3 regions of the Streptomyces sp. NPDC101166 genome follow, and region 2 is predicted to be linked to each of the others. Evidence: riboswitches for the same ligand, from Rfam matches in the RefSeq annotation. Region 2 holds a riboswitch; each other region holds the start of a gene.

The links. Region 2 has a riboswitch for thiamine pyrophosphate ahead of thiC (phosphomethylpyrimidine synthase ThiC). Riboswitches for the same ligand answer to the same signal wherever they lie in the genome.
Region 1: linked by a shared signal. The riboswitch ahead of ACIRS4_RS16940 (thiamine ABC transporter substrate binding subunit) and the one ahead of thiC (phosphomethylpyrimidine synthase ThiC) in region 2 are both predicted to bind thiamine pyrophosphate.
Region 3: linked by a shared signal. The riboswitch ahead of thiO (glycine oxidase ThiO) and the one ahead of thiC (phosphomethylpyrimidine synthase ThiC) in region 2 are both predicted to bind thiamine pyrophosphate.

Annotation. Positions count from the first base shown of each region.
Region 1 covers NZ_JBIWPF010000008.1:206,805-211,079, forward strand. Annotated here, with positions in the region: gene ACIRS4_RS16930 (hypothetical protein) at 242-1,051, opposite strand; gene rlmN (23S rRNA (adenine(2503)-C(2))-methyltransferase RlmN) at 1,410-2,516, shown strand; TPP riboswitch at 2,544-2,649, shown strand; gene ACIRS4_RS16940 (thiamine ABC transporter substrate binding subunit) at 2,730-3,830, shown strand; gene ACIRS4_RS16945 (ABC transporter permease) at 3,875-4,275, shown strand, end outside.
Region 2 covers NZ_JBIWPF010000007.1:116,559-120,833, reverse strand. Annotated here, with positions in the region: gene ACIRS4_RS14925 (IclR family transcriptional regulator) at 1-60, shown strand, start outside; gene ACIRS4_RS14920 (SsgA family sporulation/cell division regulator) at 158-604, shown strand; gene ACIRS4_RS14915 (YibE/F family protein) at 735-2,453, opposite strand; TPP riboswitch at 2,526-2,714, shown strand; gene thiC (phosphomethylpyrimidine synthase ThiC) at 2,707-4,275, shown strand, end outside.
Region 3 covers NZ_JBIWPF010000003.1:361,904-366,178, forward strand. Annotated here, with positions in the region: gene ACIRS4_RS08470 (NAD(P)/FAD-dependent oxidoreductase) at 1-1,224, opposite strand, end outside; gene ACIRS4_RS08475 (hypothetical protein) at 1,257-1,607, opposite strand; TPP riboswitch at 1,660-1,771, shown strand; gene thiO (glycine oxidase ThiO) at 1,769-2,941, shown strand; gene thiS (sulfur carrier protein ThiS) at 2,938-3,138, shown strand; gene ACIRS4_RS08490 (thiazole synthase) at 3,142-3,936, shown strand; gene pknB (Stk1 family PASTA domain-containing Ser/Thr kinase) at 4,068-4,275, shown strand, end outside.

The DNA.
Region 1 (4,275 bases), on a different contig from region 2:
GGGCGTCGCGCCGCCTCTGAGGCTGCGGACGGAGGGGTGGAAAGCCCTCGGTGACTGGGGCGGTCGGCTTCACGGCTTTAGGCAGCCACAATGGGGCGAGCCTCTAAGCCCATGACCCAACGTCGGGCTTTACCGAGCAGGTCCACAGACCGCCCGACGCGTCGGAAGCTCACGGGGTCATGATCACTCGCCCCAAAGCAGATCCAGCCCAAAGCCGCTCCGCCGACCTTAGTCCCATCACTTACGGCCTGAATTTCTCAGTCCCAATCACAGGAATTACCCCTTCGCCATCAAGGGTTTTGAGAGTTCCCAGAAGGTTCCCCTGTGCCCAGCTATTCCAAGATTTTGCGATCAAGTTGTAGGAGGCTCGGCGTCCGCCGCTCGTTCCGAGTAGTACGCGATCCCGAAAAAATCGATTTCTGAGCACGAGGCGAGGGTCTTTCGCGTCCATATTGGCGCCAGAGATCAGGCCATTGGCCCAATCTTCGATCTTGTCTGCATGCTCGGTGCGTGCTGCTTGAGCCAGCACGACTAGGTGAGTCGGCTGGTTGATTCCCGAGGCCCGATATGCTGCGGCAGCAATAGGTGCCAGGGTAGTCAGTTCTGGCCAGGCCGCAACGGCTCGGAGGATGTCTGAAGTGGCAGCTTTCGTATCGTAGAAACCGTCGAATAGGGTGACCGGATCCCACATTCTATACATTTGTCCCATGATTCGGGCCGCTGCGGCCACGATTACTCTATGCGGAATCTTGAGGAGCTGTGCTGCTTGTCGACGATGCCCTGAGTCGAGCACGTCAAATGTTTCTGCTTCACAGTTAGGGATGACGAGCATCTCGATCGAAACGCCTGAAATTTTGATGCCCATAAGTCGATGCTGCCCGTCGAGTAGCATTCCATTTTTGTCGAATGCGATTCCCTGATGAGTAGTTCTCCATGCTCCACTCGACATCGCTTTAGCGTACCGCTCGTACACGGTGTCAGAAAGAACTCGATTGTGCTGTGGATTGCAGTGAGTCAACCAGACCTCGGCCATTTCTGGCGTGATGGTCATGTGCTTGGGTCCGATTGGCAGAGCTGGGAGATCGATCATGCTTTGCCTGCAATCCCTTCGTGTAGATATACCGAAGGGATGATCTCATGTCCCTAGGTGCGGATCGGGTGATTGTATGCAATTGCTAGAGTGGAGCTTCTGTCTGGATGAGTTTTTGGTAAATCGCGCAAACGGCGACACTTTTTCGGCTCTTTTATTTCGTTCTTGATCGAAGTTGCACTGTGTAATGACTGAGACTGCTGGGCCGTCTCGGGGCCGTCCGAAGCCGACCAACGCTGACAGTCGGCACCCGAGGGTGACCACCCCCACCCCGCTCTGGCCTGGGGCCCCGGCGATGATCTGCCACACTGGTCGTGTTATGCCTGCACCCGGAGAACTCACATTCGTCGCCCCCCGTGGAGCCAAGAAGCCGCCGCGGCATCTTGCCGATCTCTCGCCCGCCGAGCGGAAGGAGGCGGTGGCGGAGATCGGTGAGAAGCCGTTTCGGGCGAAGCAGCTGTCGCAGCACTACTTCGCGCGGTACGCGCACGAGCCGGCGGAGTGGACCGACATCCCCGCCGGGGCGCGGGAGAAGCTGCGGGAGGCGTTGCTTCCCGAGCTGATGACCGTCGTACGGCATCTGTCGACCGACCAGGGCACGACCCGCAAGACGCTGTGGCGGCTGTTCGACGGGACGCTCGTGGAGTCGGTGCTGATGCGCTACCCCGACCGGGTGACCATGTGCATCAGCTCGCAGGCCGGCTGCGGGATGAACTGCCCGTTCTGCGCGACCGGGCAGGCCGGGCTCGACCGGAACCTGTCCACCGCCGAGATCGTGCACCAGATCGTGGACGGGATGAGGGCGCTGCGCGACGGGGAGGTCCCCGGTGGGCCGGCCCGGCTGTCCAACATCGTCTTCATGGGCATGGGCGAGCCGCTCGCCAACTACAAGCGGGTCGTCGGCTCCATCCGCGCGCTCACCGACCCCACCCCCGACGGGCTCGGGCTGTCGCAGCGCGGGATCACCGTGTCCACCGTCGGGCTGGTGCCGGCCATCCACCGGTTCTCCGACGAGGGCTTCAAGTGCCGCCTCGCCATCTCGCTGCACGCTCCCGACGACGAGCTGCGCGACACCCTCGTCCCCGTGAACACGCGGTGGAAGGTGCGCGAGGTGCTCGACGCCGGGTTCGAGTACGCCGAGAGGTCCGGGCGGCGCCTGTCCATCGAGTACGCGCTGATCCGCGACATCAACGACCAGGCCTGGCGCGGCGACCGGCTCGGCCGGATGCTCAAGGGCCGGCCCGTGCACGTCAACCTCATCCCCCTGAACCCGACGCCCGGGTCCAAGTGGACCGCGTCCCGACCGGAGGACGAGAAGGCGTTCGTCGAGGCGATCGCGGCGCACGGCGTGCCCGTCACCATCCGGGACACCCGGGGCCAGGAGATCGACGGGGCCTGCGGCCAGCTCGCGGCCACCGAGCGGTAGTCTGTTCCCGGACAACTTCATGCCTTCGTATTCCGACAGGGGAGCGCCACAGCGCTGAGAGTGCGGCACCGGCCGCAGACCCTCTGAACCTCGCCCAGGTCATTCTGGGTAGGAAGTTCGGTCATCACTCGAGCTGTTGCGCCCTGCCCGGGCACCCTTGGTGGATCCCGGGCAGGGCCGCGTCTTCTCCTGGTCAACCCCAGGAGGAATCCAGTGCACACCAGGACGTTCGTGGCCGCGGCCGTGGGCCTCGGTCTCGTCACGCTGTCCGCTTGCGGGTCGTCGTCGTCCGGCGACGGCGGATCGGGCGGCGACGCCGGGTCCGGCGGCGGCTCCAAGACCGTCACCCTCGTGAGCCACAGCTCGTGGTCCGTCTCCAAGAACGTGCTCGCCGACTTCGAGAAGCGGTCCGGCTACAAGGTGCGCGTCCTGGAGGACGGCGACGCCGGGCAGGCCGTCAACAAGGCGATCCTCACCAAGGACAACCCGCAGGGCGACGTCTTCTTCGGCGTCGACAACACCCTGCTCTCCCGCGCCCTCGACAACGATCTGTTCCAGTCGTACGAGGCCAAGGGCCTCGACCAGGTGGGCGCCGAGTACCGGCTCGACGCGGACAAGCACCGGGTCACCCCCGTCGACCACGGCGACATCTGCGTCAACTACGACAAGAAGTACTTCGCCGACCACGACCTGGCCCCGCCCGCCTCCCTCGACGACCTGGTCAAGCCCGCCTACAAGAACCTCCTGGTCACCGAGAACGTCTCCACCTCCTCGCCCGGCCTCGGCTTCCTGCTGGGCACCGCCGCGCGGTACGGCGACGGCGGCTGGGAGGGCTACTGGAAGAAGCTCCGGGCCAACGGCGTGAAGGTCGTCGACGGCTGGGAGCAGGCCTACAACGAGGAGTTCTCCGGTTCGGCCGGCGGCAGGAAGGCCGGCGCCGACCGGCCGCTCGTCGTCTCCTACGCCTCCTCGCCGCCCGCCGAGGTGATCTACGCCCAGCCGAAGCCCGCCGACGCCCCGACCGGCGTCGCGGCCGGCACCTGCTTCCGGCAGGTCGAGTTCGCGGGGCTGCTGAGCAACGCGAAGAACAGCGCGGGCGGCAAGGCGCTGATCGACTTCCTGCTGTCGAAGGAGTTCCAGCAGGACATGCCGCTCAACATGTTCGTCTACCCGGTGGTCAAGGGCGCCGCCGTGCCGGCCGAGTTCACGAAGTACGGGCCCGCCGCGAAGGACCCCGAGACCATGGACCCGGCGAAGATCGCCGAGAACCGCGACCAGTGGGTCAAGTCGTGGACCTCGCTCGTACTGAAGTAGCCCCGGCCAGGAGGCGCTCGCAGAACGCGGCGCGGCTCGGGCTCATGGCCCTGCCCGTCGCGTTCTTCGGGGTCTTCTTCGCCTGGCCCGTGGCCGCGATCGTCGCGCGCGGGCTCGACGTCGACGGCGCATGGCGCTTCGGCCGTCTCCTCGACGTGCTCGGGCAGTCCGACATCCGGCACGTCCTGTGGTTCACCCTTTGGCAGGCGCTCGCCTCCACCGCGCTGACCCTGCTCGTGGCGCTGCCGGGGGCGTACGTCTTCGCCCGCTTCTCCTTCCCGGGCAAGGAGGTACTGCGGGCCGTCGTCACCGTCCCGTTCGTGCTGCCGACGGTCGTCGTCGGCACGGCGTTCCTGGCGCTCGTCGGGAGGGGCGGGCTGCTCGACGAGTTGTGGGGCGTACGGCTGGACACCACGGTGTGGGCGATCCTGCTCGCCCATGTCTT
Region 2 (4,275 bases):
CAACTGCAACGCGAGGTCGGACGCATGCTGGGATCACTCGCGCTCTCTATCAGTATCTGAAAACTCACTCCTTGTGATCTGTCGTGCACGTTCAGCAAGATGCCTCCAGTGTCAGGGGTTGATTCCCAGCCATCCAAGGCAATGACGGGATAAGGCGATGCGCGAGTCCGTGCAGGCAGTACAGGCAGAGGTCATGATGAGCTTCCTCGTCTCCGAGGAGCTCTCGTTCCGTATCCCGGTCGAGCTGGGTTACGAGACCTGCGATCCCTACGCCGTGCGGCTCACCTTTCACCTGCCCGGTGATGCCCCGGTGACCTGGGCGTTCGGGCGGGAGCTGCTGGTCGACGGGGTGGGCAGACCATGCGGTGAGGGCGATGTGCGGGTCTCGCCCCTCGACCCCGGATCGCTCGGCGAGGTCCTGATCCGGCTTCAGGTGGGCAGTGACCAGGCGGTGTTCCGTTCGTCCACCGCCCCGCTCGTGGCCTTCCTCGACCGCACCGACAAGCTCGTCCCGCTGGGCCAGGAAGGCGCGCTCGCCGACTTCGACGCCCATCTCGACGAGGCTCTGGACCGGATCCTGGCGGAGGAACAGAGCGCCGGCTGAAGCGTCGCGCCGGGGAGGGCGACGGACGCTTCAGCGCGGGGAGGGGTTGTGCAGGAACGTTCCCTCGGGGCGATGGGGGGGCGCGGGCGCCCGAGGCACGTGGACGACGGCGTCGGGCGGCCGGCCCCGGTCAGCGCTTGCGGCGCCGGCCCCTGCCGCTCCGAGCAGGCGCGGGCGCCGTTCCCGCGGCCGCGGTGGCCGCCTCTGAAGGCCTCGCCTCCGGGACCGCCGCGCCCGCCGAACCCGGCCCGGGCCGGTCGGCCGAGACCACGAGGGCCGCGAGCGCCGTCGTCACCGGGACCGAGGCGACCAGGCCGATCGAGCCCACCAGCGTGCGCACGATCTCCTCGGCGACCAGCTCACTGTTGGCGACCGTGCCGACGCTGCTCTGCGCGATCGAGAAGAGCAGCAGCAGCGGCAGCGCGGCACCGGCGTAGGCGAGGACGAGGGTGTTGACCACGGACGCGATGTGGTCACGGCCGATGCGGATGCCGGCCCGGTACAGCCCGCGCCATCCCATCGAGGGGTTGGCCTCGTGCAGTTCCCAGACCGCGGAGGTCTGGGTGACCGTCACGTCGTCCAGAACGCCGAGCGAACCGATGATGATGCCGGCGAGCAGCAGACCGCTCATGTCGATCGACGGGTACAGGCCGTGGATCAACCCGGTGTTGTCGTCCGTGTTGCCCGTCAGCGCCGCCCAGTCGACGAACCAGGACCCGAGCACGCCGATCAGCAGCAGGGAGATGAGCGTGCCGAGCACGGCCACGGAGGTGCGGGCCGACAGACCGTGGCACAGGTAGAGGGCGATCAGCATGATGGCGCTCGACCCGACCACCGCGACGGCCAGGGGGTTCGACCCCTGAAGGATGGCGGGCAGGACGAAGAAGTTGAGCACCAGGAAGCTGATGGCCAACGCGACCAGCGCCATGACGCCCCGCAGTCGCCCGACCACCACGACGGCGACCGCGAAGATCCCGGCCAGCAGTCCCATCGGCAGCATGCGGTTGACGTCGGTTACCGAGTACTGCAGGTCCTTCGGCGCGGAGGGTTCGTAGGCGACCACGACCTTCTGACCCTGTTCCAGCTGCCGTGTCTGGTCCGGTTGGACGATCTCCGTGAAGGTACGGCCCTTGTCCTTGCCGGTGTCCACCCGGATCGTGGCCCGTTTGCAGGTTCCCTTCGCCTGTTGTTGCGCGGAGGAGCCCTCGGCCGTGGAGGTGTCTCCGGTCGGGGCCTCGCCCGAGGCGTTCACCGAGGAACAGCTCACGCTCTCGATCCTGGTGACCGTCGCCTGGTGGGTCTGCCGGTCGAAGCCCACCCCGGTGCGCTCGTGCGGCGGGGCGCCGCCGGGCCACAGCACGACCAGCCCGGCGAGCACGGCCACCGCGAACGGGATCAGGACGGCGGCGATGACCTTGCGCAGATGCCGGGAGACGGGGGCAGCCGGCCCGTGGCTGTGACTGTGCGAATGCCCATGCCCACCGCCCGGCCCGTGGCCGCCCGCGCCGTGATCACCCGGACCGCGACCGCCCGCGCCATGATCACCCGGCCCGTGGCCGCCGGGACCGTGATCCCCCGGCCCGTGGCCGCCAGGGCCGTGACGGTGGTCGTCCTGACGGTGACGGTCCGGTCCGCGGTCGTCGTCCGTCCCCGGCCCGCGGCCGCCCGGCGGGTGCGACTCGCCGAAGTCGGGGCCCCCTCTGCCGTGTCCGTACCCCTGATCCCGCCCGTTGCCGAAGTCGCGGTCGTCGCCAGGACCAGGGCCGTTGCCGGGCCCGGTGCCGTTACGGCCGCCCGGCCGGCGAGACGGCTCCGGTGGCGGATACGGAGGCTGGTGCGTCGTGGTCACCGACCGATCATCGCAAGAACCACTGGGGCCCACTGTTCACCGCGCCACACATGCCGCTAGCGTGGAGGCACCTTTTGTACACGCGGGAGCTCGGAGCACCGGGCTGAGAGGGCGCTGACCTCCGTCTTCGCGATGTTTCACGTGGAACGTCACCACCACGAGTGATGTGTCACACGAAACGTCGGCAGACGGCAATCGCTGCGTCGACCGCTGAACCTGTTACCGGGTAATGCCGGCGTAGGGAGTAGGTCTCATGACCAACAAGGACGCACGCACGCCTGCCTCCACGCAGATCTCCTCCGAGGTCTCCGTCGACGGGGAGGCCGGGAAGTCCATCGGCTGGCACAAGGCGTATGTCGAGGGCAGCCGCCCCGACCTGCGGGTACCGGTCCGTCAAGTGCACCTCACCAACGGCGATTCGGTCACGCTGTACGACACCTCCGGTCCGTACACCGATCCGCTCGTCGACACCGACGTCCGCCGCGGGCTGCCCCCGCTGCGGGAGAACTGGATCATCGCCCGAGGCGACACCGAGGAGTACGCGGGCCGCCCCGTCCGTCTCGAGGACGACGGCGTGAAGCACACCTCGCCGCGCGGTGGCCTGCGCAACCTCGACGCGGTCTTCCCCGGGCGACCGCGGCTTCCGCGTCGCGCCCGGGCCGGCGAGGCGGCCACCCAACTCGCCTACGCCCGGCGGGGGGAGATCACGCCCGAGATGGAGTATGTGGCCATCCGGGAGAACGTGGCGCCGGAGATCGTCCGCGAGGAGATCGCAGCGGGCCGCGCGGTGCTGCCCGCCAATGTCAACCACCCGGAGATCGAGCCGATGATCATCGGCAAGAGGTTCCTGGTGAAGGTCAACGCCAACATCGGCAACTCGGCGGTGACGTCCTCCATCGAGGAAGAGGTCGAGAAGATGACCTGGGCGACCCGGTGGGGCGCCGACACGGTCATGGACCTGTCCACCGGCCGGAACATCCACACCACGCGCGAGTGGGTGCTGCGCAACTCCCCCGTTCCGATCGGCACGGTGCCGCTCTACCAGGCGCTGGAGAAGGTCGACGGCAAGGCCGAGGAACTGACCTGGGAGATCTACAAGGACACGGTCATCGAGCAGGCCGAGCAGGGCGTGGACTACATGACCGTCCACGCGGGCGTCCGTCTCCCGTACGTCCCCCTGACGGCGAACCGCAAGACCGGGATCGTCTCCCGCGGTGGATCGATCATGGCCGCGTGGTGTCTGGCGCACCACAAGGAATCGTTTCTCTACGAGAACTTCGAGGAACTCTGCGAGATCCTCGCGGCCTACGACGTCACGTACTCGCTGGGCGACGGTCTGCGTCCCGGCTCGATCGCGGACGCCAACGATGCAGCGCAGTTCGCGGAGTTGAGGACGCTCGGGGAACTCAACCGGATCGCGAAGCGTTTCCATGTACAGACGATGATCGAGGGCCCGGGCCATGTCCCGATGCACAAGATCAAGGAGAACATCGACCTTCAGCAGGAGATCTGTGATGAAGCTCCGTTCTATACGCTCGGCCCGCTGACGACGGACGTCGCCCCGGCGTACGACCACATCACCTCAGGCATCGGCGCCGCCATGATCGCCTGGTGGGGCACGGCCATGCTCTGCTACGTCACGCCCAAGGAGCACCTGGGCCTGCCCAACCGGGACGACGTCAAGACCGGCGTCATCACGTACAAGATCGCCGCCCATGCGGCCGACCTCGCCAAGGGGCACCCCGGAGCCCAGGAATGGGACGACGCCTTGTCCGACGCCCGTTTCGAGTTCCGCTGGGAGGACCAGTTCAACCTGGCCCTC
Region 3 (4,275 bases), on a different contig from region 2:
CAGCGGACGGGACGGGTCCGCCAGCACGCCCGCGTCCATGCGGCTGCCCGCCTCGATCAGCCGCCTGCCCTGTGCCAGATCCCGAGGGCGGCCCACGGCCAGAAGGGCGACCAGGTGCTCGTCGCGCAGCCAGCACACGCTCCAGGCCGGTCCCGCCGGGTCGCCGCGCCACACCATGCGGTCGGCGGCGCCGTGGTGGCCTGCGTACTGGACGAAGCGGCCGAACTGCTCGGACCAGAAGTACGGCACCGGGTCGTAGGCCTCCAGGGGCTCCCCGGTGGGCTCGCCGAGGATGTTGGCGGCGACCGTGCGCGGGCCCTGGAGGGCGTTGTCCCAGTGGTGGACGAGGAGCCGTTCGCCGTAGCGCGCCGAGGGGAAGGAGGCGCAGTCGCCGACCGCGTACACGTCCGGCACGCTGGTGCGCAGATGGGCGTCGGCGAGGACCTCGCCGTGCGCGCCGAGCTCGATGCCGGAACCGGCCAGCCAGGCGGTGGCGGGGCGGGCGCCGATGCCGACCACGACGGCGCCGGCGGGCAGCCGCGATCCGTCGTCGAGGACGACCTCGCCGGGTTCGACGCGCTCCACGCGTGCGCGGGTGCGCAGTTCGGCGCCGCTGTCGGCGTACCAGCCGGCCATCGGGGCGGCGACCTCGGCGGGCAGGGCGCCCGCGAGCGGCCGGTCGGCGGCCTCGACGACGGTGACGGCGCAGCCGGCGTCGCGGGCGGCGGTGGCGAACTCCGCGCCGATCCAGCCGGCGCCGACGACCACGACGTCGTGTTGCCGGGCGAGGACGGGCCGCAGCCGTTCGGCGTCGTCCAGGGTGCGCAGCAGATGGACGCCGGGCACGCCCTCCGCGCCGGGCAGCCGGATCGGTTCGGCGCCGGTGGCGAGGACCAGGACGTCGTAGGGGACCGGGCCGGCCTCGGTGTCCAGGACGTGCTCGGCGGGGCGCAGGCCGAGCGCCTCGCTGCCGAGCCGCAGGCCGATGCCGAGGCCGTCGAAGTCGACGTCGAAGGCGGAGCCCTCGGCCTTGCCGAGCAGGACCGCCTTGGACAGCGGCGGCCGGTCGTAGGGTTGATGGGGTTCGGCGCCGATCAGCGTCACCGTCCCGTCGAAGCCCTGCTCGCGCAGGGCGACCGCGGTCTGCACCCCGGCCATGCCCGCGCCGACGACGACCACGCGCCGCCCGGCCGTACCGACTTCGTCCCGTCTCTGCTCGCTCACCTGATCACCTTAGACAACTGACGGATTGTCAGTCAGCCGTCGTGCTCCGTGACCTGCTCCACAACGCTCGTCCCGCTGCCGGGCTGCGACTCCCACTCCCATGTCTCGTCGAGGCGGACCCGGCCGTCGGCCAGCTCCACCACCGTCGACACGCAGTGCCCCGAGGACGTCGTCCCGTCGTGCTTGAGCTGTACGTACCGGAAGTCGAGCCGGTCCCCGATACGGGTACCCACCAGATGCCCTCTCACGACGTCGCCGCCCGCGTAGTCCGCCCAGATCACACCGTCGCGCTCGTGGTACGAGAAGCGGGTGCGGGTGCCGACCTGGCCGGGGGCCTGGTCGGCGACGGGGGCGAGGACGAGACCGTCGAGCGAGGGCGGCACGGGGTGGGACTCCCTTACTGAGACATACGAGGCCGGGCTAGGGTGGCCAACCTAGAGCACTCGCGGGAGCCCGGACGCACCGGGCTGAGAGGGAGGCTGGCGGCCTCCGACCGTACGAACCTGATCCGGGTCATGCCGGCGAAGGGAGGGGCTGGACGCCCATGTCCGCACGTACGTCAGACGTCCTCGTCGTCGGGGGCGGAATCATCGGCCTGGTCACGGCGTGGCGGGCCGCGCAGCGCGGTCTGGTGACCGCGGTGGTGGATCCCGAGCCGGGCGGCGGGGCCGCGCGGGTGGCCGCCGGGATGCTGGCCGCCGTCACCGAACTGCACCACGGCGAGCAGACGCTGCTCGGCCTGAACGTGGAATCGGCGCGCCGCTACCCGGAGTTCGCGGCCGAGCTGAGCGACCTCACCGGTCACGACCTCGGCTACCGGCGCTCGGGCACCCTCGCGGTGGCGCTGGACGCCGACGACCGGGCCCATCTGCGTGAACTGCACACCCTGCAGCAGCAGTCGGGGCTCACGTCACAGTGGCTGTCGGGGCGGGAGTGCCGGCGACTGGAGCCGATGCTCGCGCCGGGCGTGCGCGGCGGGCTGCGCGTGGACGGCGACCACCAGATCGATCCGCGGCGGCTGGCGGGTGCGCTGGTGGTCGCGTGCGAGCGGGCGGGCGTGGTCTTCCACCGCCGCTGGGCCGAGCGGCTGTCCGTGGGGTCGGTGGGGGGCGGCCGGGCCGACGGGGTCGTCACGGACGACGGGACGGCGCTGAAGGCGGGGCAGGTGGTGCTCGCGGGCGGGAGCCTGAGCGGGCGGCTCGCGGGGGTGCCGCGGGAGCTGCTGCCGCCGGTGCGGCCGGTGAAGGGGCAGGTGCTGCGGCTGGCCGTGCCGCCCCGGTACGCGCCGTTCCTGAGCCGCACGGTGCGGGCCGTGGTGCGCGGCAGCGACGTCTACCTGGTGCCGCGGGAGAACGGCGAGCTGGTCGTCGGCGCGACGAGCGAGGAGCTGGGCTGGGACACGACGGTGACGGCGGGCGGCGTCTACGAGCTGCTGCGCGACGCCCATGAGCTGATCCCCGGGATCAGTGAACTGCCGCTGACGGAGACGCGCGCGGGGCTGCGTCCCGCGTCGCCGGACAACGCGCCGCTGCTCGGGCCGAGCGGTCTGGACGGGCTGCTGCTGGCCACCGGTCACCACCGCAACGGCGTGCTGCTCACCCCGGTGACCGGGGACGTGCTGGCGCATGTCCTGACCACGGGCGAACTGCCCGACATGGCCCGCCCGTTCACACCCCGGCGCTTCGGCGCCGCCGCACTCTCGGAGCAGCCCGCATGAACATCCACGTCAACGGCGAGCGGCGGGACGTCGCCGCCGGCACCGCGCTCGACGCCATCGTACGGTCCCTGACGGCGGCGCCCTCCGGGGTGGCGGCCGCGCTGAACGAGACCGTCGTCCCGCGCGCGCGGTGGGCCGCCACGGCCCTCGCCGAGGGGGACCGGGTGGAAGTCCTCACGGCCGTCCAGGGAGGCTGAACCATGACCGACGATCCCCTCGTCCTCGGCGGCACGACGCTGTCGTCCCGCCTGATCATGGGCACGGGCGGCGCGCCCAGCCTGGAGGTGCTGGAGCGGGCGCTGGTCGCGTCCGGGACCGGGCTGACGACGGTCGCGATGCGCCGGGTGGACCCTTCGGTGCACGGGTCGGTGCTGTCGGTGCTCGACCGGCTCGGGATACGGGTGCTGCCGAACACGGCGGGCTGCTACACGGCCGGGGAGGCGGTGCTGACGGCGCGGCTGGCGCGGGAGGCGCTGGGGACGGACCTGGTGAAGCTGGAGGTCATCGCGGACGAGCGGACGCTGCTGCCGGATCCGGTGGAGCTGCTCGACGCGGCGGAGACGCTCGTCGACGACGGGTTCACGGTGCTGCCGTACACCAACGACGATCCGGTGCTGGCGCGGAAGCTGGAGGACGTGGGGTGCGCCGCGGTGATGCCGCTGGGCTCGCCGATCGGGTCCGGGCTCGGGATCCGCAACCCGCACAACTTCCAGCTGATCGTCGAGCACGCGCGTGTGCCGGTGATTCTGGACGCGGGGGCCGGTACGGCGTCGGATGTGGCGCTGGCGATGGAGCTGGGGTGTGCGGGGGTGATGCTGGCGTCGGCGGTGACGCGGGCGGCGGATCCCGAGCGGATGGCCCGCGCGATGCGGGCGGGGGTGGAGGCGGGCCGGCTGGCCCGGCTGGCGGGGCGGATTCCCCGGCGGTACTTCGCCACGGCGTCTTCTCCCGCGGAGGGCTTGGCCGTGCTGGATCCGGAGCGTCCCGCGTTCTGATCGCTCCGCCCGGGCGGAGCGTCGGGCTGCGGCTCCGGGGCAGGTCCGCGCTCATGGCATGCGTCACAGGTCCGCTGCAGTGCGGTGGCGGGTGGGGTGGGGGTGTCGGTGCGGGCTCGTAGACTCGCTGCGTGGACACGACCCTTCAGGACCCTCTGGTCGGGCAGGTGCTCGACGGGCGCTATCGCGTGGAGGCGCGGATCGCGGTCGGCGGGATGGCCACGGTCTACCGGGCCGTGGACACCCGCCTCGACCGCGTGCTCGCGCTCAAGGTGATGCATCCGGCCCTCGCGAGCGACGCCTCCTTCGTCGACCGCTTCATCCGGGAGGCCAAGTCCG